3 regions of the Thermoanaerobacterium sp. PSU-2 genome follow, and region 3 is predicted to be linked to each of the others. Evidence: riboswitches for the same ligand, from Rfam matches in the RefSeq annotation. Region 3 holds a riboswitch; each other region holds the start of a gene.
What was found. Region 3 has a riboswitch for thiamine pyrophosphate ahead of thiT (energy-coupled thiamine transporter ThiT). Riboswitches for the same ligand answer to the same signal wherever they lie in the genome.
Positions count from the first base shown of each region.

Region 1: linked by a shared signal. The riboswitch ahead of thiC (phosphomethylpyrimidine synthase ThiC) and the one ahead of thiT (energy-coupled thiamine transporter ThiT) in region 3 are both predicted to bind thiamine pyrophosphate.
Region 2: linked by a shared signal. The riboswitch ahead of thiD (bifunctional hydroxymethylpyrimidine kinase/phosphomethylpyrimidine kinase) and the one ahead of thiT (energy-coupled thiamine transporter ThiT) in region 3 are both predicted to bind thiamine pyrophosphate.

Region 1 covers NZ_MSQD01000009.1:121,624-127,354, reverse strand. The annotation lists gene BVF91_RS08715 (YdcF family protein) at 1-71, shown strand, start outside; gene BVF91_RS08710 (carboxymuconolactone decarboxylase family protein) at 130-510, opposite strand; gene asrA (anaerobic sulfite reductase subunit AsrA) at 770-1,816, shown strand; gene asrB (anaerobic sulfite reductase subunit AsrB) at 1,809-2,597, shown strand; gene asrC (sulfite reductase subunit C) at 2,615-3,631, shown strand; TPP riboswitch at 3,708-3,807, shown strand; gene thiC (phosphomethylpyrimidine synthase ThiC) at 3,920-5,224, shown strand; gene thiW (energy coupling factor transporter S component ThiW) at 5,252-5,731, shown strand, end outside.
Region 2 covers NZ_MSQD01000013.1:9,880-15,610, forward strand. The annotation lists gene cytX (putative hydroxymethylpyrimidine transporter CytX) at 1-614, opposite strand, end outside; gene thiD (bifunctional hydroxymethylpyrimidine kinase/phosphomethylpyrimidine kinase) at 604-1,413, opposite strand; TPP riboswitch at 1,481-1,596, opposite strand; gene BVF91_RS10230 (ABC transporter ATP-binding protein) at 1,647-3,380, opposite strand; gene BVF91_RS10235 (4Fe-4S binding protein) at 3,469-4,563, opposite strand; gene BVF91_RS10240 (acetamidase/formamidase family protein) at 5,062-5,731, shown strand, end outside.
Region 3 covers NZ_MSQD01000005.1:49,684-55,414, forward strand. The annotation lists gene BVF91_RS05255 (CBO0543 family protein) at 1-238, shown strand, start outside; gene BVF91_RS05260 (phosphatase PAP2 family protein) at 228-770, opposite strand; gene BVF91_RS05265 (MGDG synthase family glycosyltransferase) at 784-1,899, opposite strand; gene thiT (energy-coupled thiamine transporter ThiT) at 2,101-2,739, opposite strand; TPP riboswitch at 2,797-2,895, opposite strand; gene BVF91_RS05275 (methylated-DNA--[protein]-cysteine S-methyltransferase) at 2,932-3,399, opposite strand; gene BVF91_RS05280 (hypothetical protein) at 3,422-3,670, opposite strand; gene BVF91_RS05285 (hypothetical protein) at 3,812-4,123, shown strand; gene BVF91_RS05290 (aldo/keto reductase) at 4,167-5,306, opposite strand; gene ltaE (low-specificity L-threonine aldolase) at 5,456-5,731, shown strand, end outside.

The DNA.
Region 1 (5,731 bases), on a different contig from region 3:
AAGAAGCGTACGGCTTTTTACGAGAAGCACCTGCATTATTGTATATGTATTTTAGAATGCTAATAGAATAAAAGGCTTTCCTTTTCTCATAGGAGAAGGAAAGCCTTTTTTGGTGAAAGCGCACTTTATTTATTCGGTTGGTTTTATCATAAGCCCATTGTTGAAGTGGTTTAAACCGCTCATTAGATCGATAACTGATAAAAGCTCAACTATTTCTTCATCGGTTACGCCTGCTTCTTTTAATTTTTTGGTGTATGTGGTTATGCACATCTCACAATTGTTTAGAATTGACACGGTTAAAGCGACAAAAAGTTTTGTTTTAGAGTCGATTTTCCCCGGTCCCATTGCCACTTGAGATTTTTGAAGGAATAGCTTTAAATATTCTGGTTTATTTGCCATTGCTCGCATTGTTGGAGGAACAAACCCCATCTGATTTTCTATTTGCTCGAATATTTGCTGTACTTCTGGGTTTGCCTCTTCCTTGCTAACTAATTTAACACCTATAGCCATACTATCACTCCTAAAAATGAAATAATATATACCCCCCTCTATCATGGGGTACAACATAATGATACTACTATTCTATAATGAATGCAAGTACGGTGAAAATTTCAGCTTATGTAAGCTTTAAACAGCTAAAGAGATATCCGACATATAAGTTCCTGTTATGGTTTCTATAAATTTTTATTATTATACTCGTTAAATATTTGATGTTATAATTATATCAAAATATGTTAAATAATTTTCAATTTTCAAAGGAGGAGAGAACTTGGGATATCTAATTGAGAATAAAGATTTTGACGATATTTTAAATGTGCTGAAGAAAGATTATAAAATTTATGCACCGAAACGTTTTGAAAAGCGTGGCCGGTATTCTGACACAGATCTTATAAGATACGATGAGATAAAATCTTTGAAGGACATTGTATACGATGAAAAATCCGATTTTTCACCAAAAGAAGTTATATATCCAATAACACAAGCTTTGTTTTATTTTACAGAGGATGAGTACAGAGAAAGCAAGGTATTTGATAAAAAAATACTATTATTTGTAAGAGCTTGTGATATAAATGGCATAAGAAGACTTGATACGATTTTCCTCCAAAATGGTGATACAGAAGATATTTATTACAAAAGACTCCGTGAAAAAGTAAAATTCGTTTTGATGGAATGTAAAGATGGCTGGGATACCTGCTTCTGCGTTTCCATGAACTCCAATAAAACAGATAACTATAGTCTAGCGATAAGATTTAATAATGATAATGTAATGGTTGAAGTTAAAGATGATGAATTTATTGACATATTTAAAGATAAGAAAGAAATAGATTTTAAGCCTGAATTCGTAAAATCAAATCCGAAGGTTGTCCATGTTCCAGAAATAGACAATACAGATCTACTTAAAAAAGTATATGATCTTGACATGTGGGAAAGCTTTAATTCCCGCTGTATAAGCTGCGGTGCTTGTACTGCTGCTTGCATAACATGTAGCTGTTTTAATACAGTTGATTTAATTTACAGTGAAAATGCAAATGTTGGCGAAAGAAGAAGAGTGCAGGCAAGCTGTATGCACAAGGATTTTACAGAGATGGCGGGTGGTCATGTATTTAGAAAAACTGCCGGTGAAAGGATGAGATTCCGTACACTTCATAAAGTATATGATTATAAAGCTCGCTTTAAAACGGAAAACATGTGTGTCGGTTGTGGTCGCTGTGATGAAAGATGTCCAGAGTTAATATCCTTTTCGACAACGATAAATCGCTTATACGATGAAGTTGAAAAGTTGAAGTCGGGTAAAGGAGGCAGCATAAATGAATAATATTTTCATGCCTAAGCCATATAAGATACTTGAAATAGTTCATGAGACGAATTTGGAATACACATTTAGAGTTGAAGTTGATGTAAAAGCAGAGCATGGGCAGTTCTTTCAGATTTCCATTCCAAAGATAGGTGAAGCACCTATATCGATAAGCGCTATGGGTGACAATTGGATGGAATTTACTATAAGAAAAGTAGGAAAAGTAACAAATGAGATATTTAACTTATCTCCTGGCGATAAGATATTCATGAGAGGACCTTATGGTAATTCATTCCCTGTTAACAAATATAAAGGAAAAGACTTAGTTGTTATAGCTGGTGGTACAGGTGTATCGCCTGTTAGAAGCTTACTTAAGTATTTTTATGATAATTCGGAAGAAATAAAATCACTACACTTTATAGCAGGTTTTAAAGATGAAAATAGCGTCTTGTTTAAAGACGATTTAAATAATTTTAAGACAAAATTTAACACCATATATACTCTTGATAAGAAAAAAGTCGATGGATTTGAAGTTGGCTTGGTTACAGAGCATATAAGTAAAATACCATTTGATAGCTTTGGTGATTACAATGTCATTGTCGTTGGTCCGCCAGTGATGATGCATTTTACAGCATTAGAATTATTGAAAAATGGGGTACCAGAAGATAAAATTTGGGTTTCCTTTGAGAGAAAGATGTCTTGCGGAATTGGAAAATGTGGTCACTGCAAGATAAACGAGACGTATGTTTGCCTCGAAGGTCCTGTTTTTAACTACACAAAAGCGAAGGATTTACTTGATTAAATGTGGAGGTGTATGTAATGAACTATGATATAGATGTAAAAAAAGTCCGCAGAAATTGTTACAGGCAATCGAAAGTCCGCGGTGAATTCATGCTGCAGATGCGCGTTCCAGGCGGTGTAATGGATGCTAAATATCTGTCATATGTAGAGCATATTGCAAAAACATGGGGAAATGGACAATTTCATCTTGGCGTTAGACAAACTTTATCAATACCTGGAATAAAGTATGAATATATCGATGAAGTCAATAAGTATATAAAGACGTTTATTAAAGAGATAGAAGTAGACCTTTGTGGTGTTGACATGGAAGTAGATGACAATGGATATCCAACGATAGGTTCTAGAAACATTATGGCTTGCATAGGAAATAAACATTGCATAAAGGCAAATATAGACACAACATCACTTGCAAGAAAAATTGAAAAAATCATCTTTCCAAGTGATTATCATATAAAAGTAAGCATAGCCGGATGTCCTAATGACTGTGCAAAGGCTCATTTCAACGATTTTGGAATTATAGGCATTACAAAAACAGAATATGATTACGATCGCTGTATAGGATGTAAGAAATGTATCGAGGCTTGTAAACAACATGCTACAGGTGTTTTATACATGGTAAATGGAAAAATCGAGAAAGATTCGTGCTGCTGTGTTGGCTGTGGTGAGTGTGCACTTGTATGTCCTACAGGCGCTTGGTCTAGAAATCCTAAGAAATTCTACAGAGTCCTCATTGGTGGTAGAACCGGAAAACAGACACCTCGCATGGGAAAGATTTTCTTAAATTGGGTAACAGAAGATGTAGTGCTGGGCATACTTAAAAATTGGCAAGATTTCTCTGCGGAAGTATTGAATCATAAACCAGTATATCTCCATGGAGGTCACTTGATAGACAGGGCTGGATACAATAAATTTAAAGAGCTTATATTAAAGGGTGTAGAATTAAACCCTGAAGCTATGGTTGCAGATAGAATATTTTGGACAGAAACTGAATACAGGTCAAATATAAACGTTAAGCCTGTTTGTGATATTAAATAATTAGATTTTTAATCCCGATTACCTTTACAATTTTAGGGTTTTAAAGTATAATTAGATTAAATTTAATACTTGTGAAATTAGTTTGCGGGGGAACCATTTTGGTTGAGAAGGTAAAACCTGACCCTTAGAACCTGATGTAGTTAATACTACCGTAGGGAAGCAAGCTTTCGATTATAAAGCTTTACCATGCGGTAAGGCTTTTTTTATTCAATATTTTCGAATATAACCTTCTTCCTCCCTTCATTTTACAAGTATCAAAACAAAATGATTTATGAAAGGATGACTGCGATGAATTACACTACACAATTAGATGCGGCAAAAAAAGGAATTATTACAGAAGAGATGAATGTTGTGGCAGCAAAAGAAGACATTGAAGTGGATTTATTGCTGAGCAAAGTAGCTTCTGGTGAAGTAGTCATACCAGCAAATAAAAACCATGAAGCACTTAGTCCAGAAGGCGTAGGGACAGGGCTTAGAACAAAAATAAACGTAAACTTAGGTGTATCAAGGGACTGCAACAATGTGGATGCAGAATTAGAAAAGGCAAAAAAGGCGATAGAAATGAAAGCAGAGTCTATCATGGATTTAAGTTCATATGGCAAAACTTTTGAATTTAGAAACAGATTGATAGGTATTTCTACAGCCATGATAGGTACTGTTCCAGTATATGATGCTGTAGGATATTATGACAAAGATTTAAAAGACATTACACCTTCAGAATTTATAAAGATCGTCGAAAGGCATGCACAAGACGGTGTTGATTTTATGACTATCCATGCAGGCATCAACAGAGAGACGGCGGAAATTTTCAAAAGAAATGAAAGACTTCTAAATATCGTTTCTCGCGGAGGCTCTTTGTTATATACGTGGATGGAATTAAATGATAAGGAAAATCCTTTTTATGAGTATTTTGATGATATTCTTGACATATGTGCTGAGTACGATGCAACGATAAGCCTTGGCGATGCATTGAGGCCAGGCTGCATAAATGATTCCACAGATGCATGCCAAATAAAAGAGCTTATAACCCTTGGAGAATTAGCGAAAAGAGCTTATGAAAAGAATGTTCAAGTGATTATTGAGGGACCTGGTCATATGAGGCTAAATGAAATCGAAGCAAATGTTTTGTTGGAGAAAAAGCTATGTAATGGTGCGCCGTTTTATGTATTGGGGCCAATCGTAACAGATATTGCACCTGGATATGATCATATTACAAGTGCAATTGGTGGTGCAATTGCTGCAGCAAGTGGAGCGGATTTCTTGTGTTATGTAACACCAGCGGAACATCTGAGACTTCCAACGATTGAAGATATGAAGGAAGGCATCATTGCTTCTAAAATAGCTGCCCATGCAGCAGATCTGGCAAAAGGTATACGCAATGCAGAAAAATGGGATAATGATATGTCTTATGCCAGGAGAAAGCTTGATTGGGATGAAATGTTTAGATTAGCTATAGATCCTGAAAAGGCGAGAAGGTACAGGAGTGAATCTCTACCACATGATAGTGAAACATGTACAATGTGTGGAAATATGTGTGCTGTGAGAAACATGAATAAAGTTATTACAGGAGAAGATATAAGCCTGTTAAAGTAGAATTTTTAAAAATCGGGAGGATTGTAAATGAATATAAAAAAGATTACTTATTCAGCTATGCTGATTGCAATCGGCGTAGTCTTTGCAAATTTTGTATTTTTCCCTGTAGGTGTTTCGAAAACGACCCCTATACAGCATATAATTAATGTCATATCTGCAGTGACACTTGGCCCAGGATATGCAGTACTAATTGCGTTTTCAATATCCATAATCAGAAACATAATGGGCACTGGAACACTATTGGCTTTTCCCGGTAGCATGATTGGCGCTTTATTGGCAGGAATTTTATATAAATTGACAGGGAAAAAGATTTTAGCTGCATTAGGGGAGGTTTTTGGTACAGGGATAATAGGAGGTCTTGTGGCATTTCCAATAGCCAAATACATCATTGGTAAAGATGTGGGAGCATTTTTCTTTGTAACTCCATTTTTAATAAATACAGTGACAGGAAGCATCATAGCCCTTATTTTGCTTGAGGTTTTGGATAAGTCGAAAAAGGTCTATAAA
Region 2 (5,731 bases), on a different contig from region 3:
GTATATATAAAACTGGACTTTCCATCCTTAGCATTTATAGTGTAATCTCCTACCAGTGGAAGCCATGATACAGGCATAGCAACGGCAAGTTCCACTGCACCGCTGAAGCTCATGTCTCCGGCTACATATCCAACCTTTCCCGCCTTCAAATACAATACAACAAATATAGTCAAGATAAATAAAAGCACAACAGCAATATCGTTTATCCAGTAAGCTTCATTGTCAAAGAATAATGTCCACAATAAAACAGATATGCCAACGACAAAAATTCCAATAGCAGTAGACATGCCTATAGCACCGTTGAAAGCCTTTGCAGACTGTATTATCATTACAGCCGTCCAGCCAACCAATTGAAGCACATTTAAAAGCCCTATAAATACCATGCCTTTCTCGCCCAGGACACCTTTTGTGGACTCTATCGCAGGTTTCTTAACTCTAAAGGACATAAGCCCTCCTAAAGCAAAAAACAGAGTGCCAATGATGTGACCTAACAATATGCTTAAAATCCCTTTAGTTAAGCCTAATGGTGCAAAGTACGAACCAGTAAAAACCTCTGCAATTGATACGGCCGCACCTGACCATATCAAAAAAAGCGTTGAGTTTTTAATCTTCATAGTCAATACCTGCTTTCTTATAAAGATCTACTAAATGTCCTACAGGTCCTACACCTTTACCTATCTCAAGAGAATTTTTAATAGCCTCTGTTATGTAACTTTTTGCGTTTATTACTGCATCTTTCAAGCTTAATCCTCTACCAAGGTACGAAGCTATTGCAGATGAGTAAGTGCATCCTGTTCCATGTGTATTTTTGGTGTCGATCCTCTCCTGTGGCAAAAGTAAAAATTCACTTCCATCGTAGAATACATCAGTAGCATTTTCTAAAGAATGACCACCTTTTACAACGACAGCTTTTACACCCATATCGATGATTTTTTTAGCAGCCTCCTTCATGTCATCAATTCCCTCAATATTCATTCCAGTAAGCTCACACGCCTCCGGTATATTTGGAGTAATGATATCTGCCATAGGCAAAAGCTTTGTCTTCAATGCGTCTATGGCGTCTTCTTTTAGAAGGTAATATCCGCTTTTTGATATCATGACAGGGTCTAACACGACGTTTTTTGGATTCCATCTTTTAAGTGATGATGCAATAGCGTCAATGATATCTTGGCTTGATACCATACCTATCTTTACAGCATCTACCGCCGTATCCTCAAATACGCAATCTATCTGCTTTTTGATGATATCAGCATCCATCTCTCTTACATCAAAGACACCTACCGTATTCTGCGCCGTCACTGCCGTAATGACGCACATGCCGTATACTCCAAGAGCGCAAAACGTCTTTAAATCTGCCTCTATGCCAGCACCGCCAATGCTGTCAGAGCCTGCAATCGTAAGCAACTTCTTCACATCGATTCCTCCTTTTTTTGTATGCCTTGAGGAAATACAAAACGAAAAAAGTGTGCCGGATAAGCACACTTAAAGTCCACTGTACTCCCTACGCCGGCATTATCCAGATCAGGTTATGGGTCATAGCAGAAATAGCTGCTAACTCTCAGCCGGGCTATCACCCCAGCTCCCCAGACAAAAATATTTACTTTTACTTTATTTTAACACAAATTATCTGACTTGTACAGGATATTTCACCATATCGTCAAATTTTCCTGTTGATAGCTGTACAGATTATAGTACACGCCCTTCCTATTCATAAGCTCCTCATGTGTACCTTCCTCTTCTATTCCATTTTCAGTAAGCACTATTATACGCTTAGCATTTCTAATGGTGCCCAATCTGTGGGCGATTATGAGAGTAGTCCTGTTTTTCGATAGATTTTCAATAGACTGCTGAATAATCGATTCACTTTTATTGTCAAGCGATGATGTCGCTTCATCAAGTATAAGTATTGGAGGATTTTTTAAGAACATCCTTGCAATAGATATTCTCTGCTTTTGTCCGCCAGACAATTTAACGCCTCTTTCGCCAATATACGTATCATAACCATCTTTTAGCTCCATTATGAAGTCATGGGCATTTGCAGCTTTGGCTGCATTGATTATTTCTTCGTCAGTAGCATCTAATTTACCGTACGCGATGTTTTCTTTTATCGTGCCCGAAAACAAAAATACATCTTGCTGGACAATGCCTATATTTTCTCTAAGCGATGATAGCTTCACATCCCTTATATCTATACCGTCAATTTTTATGGAGCCTGCATCTATCTCATAAAACCTCGGTATAAGGCTTAGAAGTGTGGTTTTACCTGCACCTGAGGGCCCTACTATTGCCACTGTCTCTCCATGTTTTATCTTAAGATTGATTCCTGACAGTACTTCTCTTTTATTGTCGTAGCTGAATGTGACATTGTCAAACTCAATATCGCCTTTCACGTCTTTTAACTCTATCGCATCTTTTTTATCTGCTATCTCTGGCTCTGTATCCATAAGCTCCACAAACCGCCTAAAGCCAGCCATACCCTGCTGGTACTGCTCTATAAACCGCAAAAGAACAGTCAAAGGTTGCAAAAACTGGCTAATGTATATTATGTATGCCACCAAGTCACCTGTATTTATGAGGCCTTTTGATATAAAGTAGCCGCCTGCTGCAAGAGTAATCACAACTGATATATTAGAAAGAAAATTTACACTAGAATCAAATATGCCAATATGCTTAACCGCTTTTGACCTGGCACTTTTATACATGGAGCTTTTATTATCGAATTTTAGTTTCTCAAATTTTTCCCTTACAAATGATTTGACGACCCTTATGCCTGTAATGCTTTCTTCTAATGTGGCATTCATCTGTGCCTGCGTTTCGCGGACATTTTTCCATATAATTTCAAACTTATTGTTGTAAATATACATGTATATAAACATAAAAGGTATTATGGTAAATACAACCAGTGTCAGCCTCACATCAATTGTAAGCAAAAGTATGAATGTGCCTATTATCCTTATGATAGACAAAAAAAGGTCCTCTGGACCATGATGTGCTACTTCTGCTATCTCATTTAAGTCATTGACAACCCTTGACATTATATAACCTGTCTTTGTGTTGTCATAATAGTTCATAGAAAGTTTCTGAAGATGTGAAAAAGCATCTTTTCTCATATCGTACTCTATGCTTACACCTAAAACATGGCCATAGTATCCTACTATGTATTCAAGTATCATCCTTCCGAAGTACATTATAGCTAATAAAATTGCGAACCTGTATATAAGGTTAAAATCCTTGTTAGGTATGACGTTATTTATCACATTTCTCGTAACCATAGGAAAAACCAAATCTGAAGCAGATATAAAAAATGCACACACCATGTCAAGGATAAAAAGCCATATATGTGGCTTGTAATACGACGCAAATCTTTTTATAAGCCTCAAAAAAATCCCCCCCAAATATAAATCAAAACAATTACTGCTAATGATTGATGTATCTCTAACATTAGTTTAATATGCCAACTAATAATTGTCAAATTTGTACAATAGACGATTTTTTAGTTTTCTTTTTTAATACACTTAAAACTTTCGTTGTATAAGATAATGTTTTTGTAGGACATGCATCAACACAATGGCCGCACCCTACGCACCTTATATCAGAGACATCTTTACCGTAATATGCTGCACTTTTTATGTCTATACTCATTGGACATGATTCGTTGCATTGTCCGCATTGGATACATTTTGAATTATTTGTAGTAATTTTTTGCCCGGCGACTTTACTTATCAATCCTAAAACTGTTCCCAATGGACAATAATAGCAATATCCTCTGCCTGTTAATGCAATCCAAAAAAACATAGCCATAAGAAGTTCGCCAGCAAGATACTTATACGATTCCATCTTACTTATCGCATCATAATTACCACCTAAAAATGCTCCAGATAAAAATAATATCCACCAAATAGTGAAAAATAGCGATATAGCAAAGAATAACAATCTCAATAATGAAAATATTTTTATTCCCTTTTGATTTAGATGTTTTCTCTTACCCAAAAGAGGAAAAACAGGATCAAAAACTTCTGAAGCGAATCCATTGAAAAGACAAATTGTAGAGCATTGCCATCTTCTACCGTATAATAAAGTTCCTATAAAGACGATTATGCTAACCAATACGTAGAATATTAATACACTTGAAATGCCTGCAACACCCCATATGGGAAAATAACTTTTATAAAACGAGGAATTATGGTATAAAAGCTGCAACGGCACTGTCGTCCATGGAAGTGGCATTGAAAAGAAATATACATCGCCATTGTGGAAAAATAGTGGCATTATAATATGTACAATAAGTGCTGCAATGATTAAACCAATAAGGTTTGCTTTTCTCATCTTTGTCCTTTTCGACTTGCCTATTATGTTTATAGTGAGAAAGCTGCCTGCAATAATAAATATCGTCTTAATCCAGTTTTCGTAAAATTGCCAAATCGAATTTATTGCATCGGCTACATTCTTAGGCGCTTTACTTGCATACCCATAATTTAATCCGGCTATGATTATGCACATGACAATATAAGTCCATAAAATAGCTTTTAGTAAAAAAACATATCTATCCTTTTTGTTTGCCATGTATTTTCCCTCCATTCCTATATATTTCCACCACAATGCTTACAAACATTATATCATATTAATTATATTTTTAAATAGCTTGGCACATTCTCTGAATTAAGGAAATTGTACAATTGAATTCCAATTTCTGGAGCTAAAAAATAATAACAAAACTAAGCATATCAATGCCTGCGAATAACTGCTATAAATGCAATAACAGCTCGTAGAGCTGTTATTGCATTTAATTAATTAAGAAAGAGGAGGATCTTATATTTTGATCCCAATTACATTATATATTTTTTATAAAAAAAGTTAAGCGAAAAATTTTTAAACCTCAACAATGTTTTCAATTATGTTTGTTTCGTGATGCTTTCTCACTTTTACCTTTAAACTTTGGTAGACTCATTTTAGGAATTATAAAAACATTTTAATCATTAAAATATATTTTTATTGAATAACATCTTATTTAGGGCTATAATGAACTTAAACATAATTTACATAAAAAGGAGATGCTGGAATATGCATGAATTGACAAACGAGAAGTGCATCTTTAGCTTTTCAAGACACAACGATCCTGTACTTTATGTAAACGATGGAGAGGAGGTGAAGATAGAAACTTTAGATTGTTTTTCATGCCAAATCAAAACAAATGATGACAAGTTAGAAACAATGGATTGGGATAAAGTAAATCCCGCAACAGGTCCAATCTATGTAAACGGTGCAGAAGAAGGCGACACGCTTGAAGTGACAATCAAGAAAATCGACATTGATGACAAAGGCGTCGTTGCAACAGGGAAAGATTTGGGAGTTTTAGGTCATATGATGAATGATCTATATTCAAAAGTAGTTGAAATAAATGATGGCAAAGTCATTTTCAATGAAAAGCTCTCATTTCCTGTAAAGCCAATGATAGGTGTAATAGGCGTCGCACCAAAAGAAGGCGAAATAAACTGCGGCACACCTGGTCCCCATGGAGGGAACATGGATACAACACTTATAAGAGAAGGCTCTAAGCTTTATTTGCCTGTATTTGTGGATGGTGCACTTTTCGCATTAGGAGATTTGCACGCTGTAATGGGAGATGGAGAAATAGGCGTATCAGGTGTAGAAGTAAGCGGCACCGTTACTGTAAAGCTTAGAGTTTTAAAAAACTTAAAGCTAAATAATCCAATTGTCAAGACAAATGAAG
Region 3 (5,731 bases):
GGAAACATTTATAGGACCACCTTATGGCATGATTTTTATACAATACATGCCAAAAGGAAAAATACGCTACATCATATACATGGCTGCATGGATATTGTTTCTGACTGCCGTTGAAGCAGTATTTCACATAAATGGGCTTCTTATTTACAACAGATGGAATTATTTCTTTTCAGTCATAACGTACATCTTCACATTGTTAGCTATAACTGCTCAATATAAATACTTGTTTAAAGAATAGGCAGCATCAAACCATACATATGTGTTATATATGAAAATAAGATACCAACCGTAGAGCCTATTATGACATCTGAAGGATAGTGCAGCCCCATGTAAATCCTCGAAAGACTCACTAAAATAGCCAGACTGACTAAAACAATCGTCAAATCAGGAAAGAAGAATGAAAAAGAAACTGCCAAAGAAAATATAGCCGTGGCATGACCTGACGGGAAGGAATAATCTCTAAGCAAATATTTGAATGTATTAGCTTCAGGCAAAACCATGTAAGGCCTTGGCCTCGTGCATATTCTCTTTAAAATCTGCACAACCAAGTGGCTACTTGTCAAAGTAGTAAGGGCTTGAATGGCAGAAAGCTTAACGCTGTTTTTCCCAAACAAAATCAATAACAAACAAGATAAAATCGTAAAATACGGTCCTCCTATATGAGTTATTTTAGGCATGATCTTATCAAGAGTTTTGCACTTTATCCTTTCATTTAAAAGGAAAAATACATTTCTGTCCTCCGCAATAATCAATTTCTTCACTCCCGACACAAATGAAACCTCCTTACACCTTCAAAGCATCATTCTTTATATGATTTATTACTACGCTGCACACCTTGTCTGCTGAATTGTATATGCCGATTTCCTCCATACGCTCCTTCATCTCATCTATCTTTTTCTTATCAGACAAAAGATCCAATATCTTTTTATCTAATTTTTCTATGTCTTTAATTCTCAAGGCAATCCTCTTTTTAAGCAAAAATTCGAGATTTCTCTCTTCTTGTCCCGGTATGGGATCAAAAATTATCATAGGCAATTTCTTAATTATGGCTTCGGTGACAGTAAGACCACCGCTTTTAGTTACTAAGACATCAGCAGCCTCCATAAATTCATGCACGTTGTTTACATGACCATACACAAATACATTATCGTCTGATATCTCCTCTATTTTAGCCTTTAAATTCTTATTAAATCCGCATATTACAGCAATCTGCAAATCTTTATGCCTCTGTATAACATTGACGGCTTTTTTTATGTTTCCGAGTCCAAGTCCACCGCCCATCACCATCACTAATGGCCTGTCTACCTCAAAACCTAAATTTCGTCTCATCTCGTTTTTATCTTTTTTGATGTAAAATTCTTCATCAATAGGTATACCTGTCACATTTATCTTGTCATCAGAAACACCCATTAAGTTCATCTGGTTTTTCATCTCTTGTGAACCGACAAAATACCCATCTATCTGGTGATGTATCCAATACGCATGGACATCGTAATCAGTCAATATGGCAAATATTGGAATATTGAGATCTCTCTTTATATGAGACAGAATAGAACAAGAAAACGGATGGGTGCATATTACAGCGTTAGGCTTTAAGTTTAATACGTAATCTTTTATAAATGTATAAACAGATATGCCTACCAGCTTATTTATGCGCCTTTCTATCTTGTCCCTTTCCATCTCATAGAGATAACCCCATAATTCAGGCGTCAATTTTAACGTCTTTAGATAAATCCTCGTCGTTAAGTAAGACAAGCTGGGAAACTTCTCCCCAAGTGGATTTTCAACGAAGGCTTCAATGCCATCTCTTTTTTCGAAGGCTTTTTTTAAAGCCATCGCCGTTCTTTTATGTCCAGTTCCTATATCTTCATAAAGTATTAAAATCTTTATTTTATCCATCAAAAAGACCCTCACAATCACTATATTGATTATCGCATTTAAACATTAAATTTAAATTAAATTTGTATTAAAAATGCGTTAAAATCTATCCATCAATATAGTTTATTTTTATTTGCTATCTAATATTATACCATCAAAATCAATTTATTGTATAAAATTTATAAAAACCCTCTTCCATTAAAAAGAGGGCTTTAATAAATTTTACGCTAAAGCTTTTTTCTTTATCATCTCAATTGCATTTCTAACTTGCGGGATAATAGAAACTGCAAAACAAATCAAGACCTCCACACCCACTAATATACCATTAACAAGAAGCGAGTAGACGACAGGATTCATGCCTTTTGGCGCGTAGCTGGCAAAGAAGAAGACACCTGATAGAAAGTGTGAGAAAAATCTGCCAAAACCGCCAACCAAAACACCAATGCTTAAGTTTTTCTTGAAAAATCCTGCAAGTCCTAAGGCGCCAAACGCCAATGGATAATCTAAGAGAAGCTGTATCCAATGCACAACATAAGGGTCTTGTATTAGCTGAAGCATTCCATAAGCCATTCCCACCGCTATGCCTGGACCTGCACCGTAATAGTATGCAAAGACAAACAGCGGAAGCATACTGGCTGGCGTTATAGAACCACCTTGAGGCCAATGATAAAACCTTATATACGATAAGACAAATGATATAGCTATTGCCAATCCACCGTACACAAGCATCTTTGCGTTAAATTTCACACTGTTTCTTAAAATGTAAAACAAAAACGCAGCGAATAGAATCGCAATTATGATGGAAAGTGTGGCAGGCTTTATTTTTGTAAAGTCGGAAAAAATGCTTACAATGTAGGACATAAAAATAACCTCCTTTTGAGGCTATGTACCGCTTAAAACAAAAAAACCGCACACCGATGCGGTCTTTTGCCGCATTCCCTTCGTAGGTATTAACCCAATCAGGTTCTAGGGGTTTGGCATCTGCCATCTCAGCTAAAAGCACCCCCAGCGGACATAGTCTATTGATTAATTTATTATCTAATTATAATAAAATTACTTTTTAAATGCAATACCTTCATGTTGCAGCAGTAATGATTTGACATTAAGTCCTCCTGCAAAGCCTTTTAGTGTCATATCGGAGCCGATGACCCTATGACACGGTATGATAATCGGAATAGGATTTTTATTGAGGGCATTTCCTACAGCCCTTGACGCATTTGGCTTTCCTACTCTCCTTGCGATTTCACCGTATGTAGCATAAAAGCCATAGGGGATCTTCATAAGCTCTCGCCAAACAGATTTTTGAAAGTCTGTCCCTTCTAAATCTAACTTTACGCTAAATTCTTTCAAGCGACCCTTAAAGTACAATCTAAGCTGTTCTTTGCAATCTGCAATAAACGAGTTTGTACCCCTTAAACATTGCAGATGTTCTTCATTAGGAAAATCTATCCTCGCTATACCATTTTCGCTTGAATATATTCTTAGCGTTCCAATGGGTGTATCTAAGTCGTCCCACACCATATTACCACATCCTGATATTTTGTTATTTGACGACAATTTCTTCTTCGACTTCATCTTCAACTTCAAAATCTCCATTAGATTCGTAAGAAGACTCGCTTGATTCTAACTTGCCTGAAGCTGCTATTTTTGCTAAGCTTTTCTCTATTGAATCAATCTTTTTCATCTTTTTTAATGTATAAACTATGTAAAATACCAAAAAAATGACTGATACAATCGGTGTAGCTAAAGCCACAAAATACTGCAAAAATAGCATAAATCCACTTTGAACCATCCTTGACACTCCCTTCTAAATAAGATATTCACTATTTATTATTTCACAAGTAAACTATCAAAGCAAGTATTATAAAAAATATTATACGTTGCTTTTTTGTTCAACAAATTTTAAAATGAAATCAAGAAGGGGTGTAATAAGATGAATTGGCTAGGTATTGTATTAGTAATTGCCGGTGTCGTTTATTTGATGTATTCCATATTAAATAAAGATAAAGTCACTTATTATACGAGAAAGGCAAAAATAAGGCTTTTAAAATCAGATGAATTCTTAAAGTTGCAGCTTAAGTTTTCCATATTAAATTCCATATACCTTATAATCTTTGGGATACTTATAATGGTACTTAATTTAAATAGTATATTTATCGTGGCATCAGGTGTTATATTTTACTTCATAAACTTCTTACTATTTTTAGAAGCCAAGAAAAAGGGATATGTTGACTACCAAAAGTAAAGCCATATTGGTGAAACTTAAGTTTCATCAATATGGCTTATTTTTAAACAGCCTCTTTAAAGTATCTTCTTACATCCTTTAAATATTCAATTATCGTCAAGTGCTGAGGGCATTTCGTCTCGCACTCTCCACATTCTATGCAAGAGCTTGCTTTTCCTTCATTTAAGTTATTATAATTTCTAAGTGCTTCATCGTAGTTGTTGTACATGTGGGCTTCATTGTATATGGCAAAGTTCTTAGGTATGTTTACGCCATTGGGACATGGCATGCAGTAGTTACAAGCAGTGCATCCTACAGGCGAAAGCCTTTCATAAGTTTCTCTGACTTTATCTACAAGTTTTACCTCGTCCTCGGTTAAGCCATTTGCTTTTGATCTTGAGGCACTTTCTATATTTTGTTTCACTTGTTCCATCGTGCTCATTCCACTTAATACAAGCGAAACCTCTGGATGATTCCACACCCATTGCAGAGCCCATTCTGCAGGTGTCCTTTTTACACTTGCACTGTTCCAAAGCTCTTTGATAGCCTCTGGCGGATCTCCAGCAAGCTTACCTCCTCTTATTGGTTCCATTACAATAACGGCTAATCCTTTTGACGCAGCATACTTAAGCCCTTTTAAGCCCGCTTGATTGTTTATATCCATGTAGTTGTACTGTATCTGACAAAAATCCCATTTATCGTAATCATCGATTATGCCTTTAAAAACGTTGTATTCGTCATGGAAAGAAAAACCTATGAATTTGACTTTGCCTTCTTTCTTGACCTTTTCCATCCAGCTAAACACATCAAGTCTTTTGTACTTCTCCCATCTCTCTTTATCCAATGCGTGTAGAAGGTAAAAATCTATGTAGTCAACGTCCAGTTTTTTTAGTTGTTCATTCAGGTATTTATCCATATCTTCTTTTTCATTAACAAGCCATGACGGAAGTTTTGTAGCTAAATACGTCTTTTCTCTGTATCCGTCTTTCAAAGCTTTGCCTACCACAATCTCACTTTGCCCATTGTGGTACGGATATGCAGTATCAACGTAGTTAACGCCATTATCTATAGCATATCTTATCATCTTTATAGCTTCTTCTTCATCGATCTTGCTGTTGTCTCCGCCTATTGTAGGCAATCTCATTGCGCCAAAACCCAATGCTGAAACCTTAACACCTGTATTGCCAAATTCTCTATACTGCATACAACCCCTCCGTATCTTAAAATTTAAATTTCTTATTTGATTATAGCACCATTGCTTTAAATAACAAAATTCCCGTAATCCCATCTATTGCTTTAGCTTTTCAACAATGTTAATCTTAAATTAAGCTAATAGATAGGAGGTAATATTACATGGAATACATCGATTTAAGAAGCGACACAGTCACGTTGCCAACTCAGGAAATGAGAGATGCCATGTACAAAGCTTTAGTAGGCGATGACGTTTATGGTGAAGATCCAACTGTAAAGAAACTTGAAGAAATGGCAGCAGACATTATGGGAAAAGAAGATGCGATGTTTGTGACAAGCGGAACACAGGGAAATCAAGTATCCGTAATGACACATACACATCACGGTAATGAAGTAATACTGGAAGAAAAATGTCATATAATTACGTATGAAGTCGGT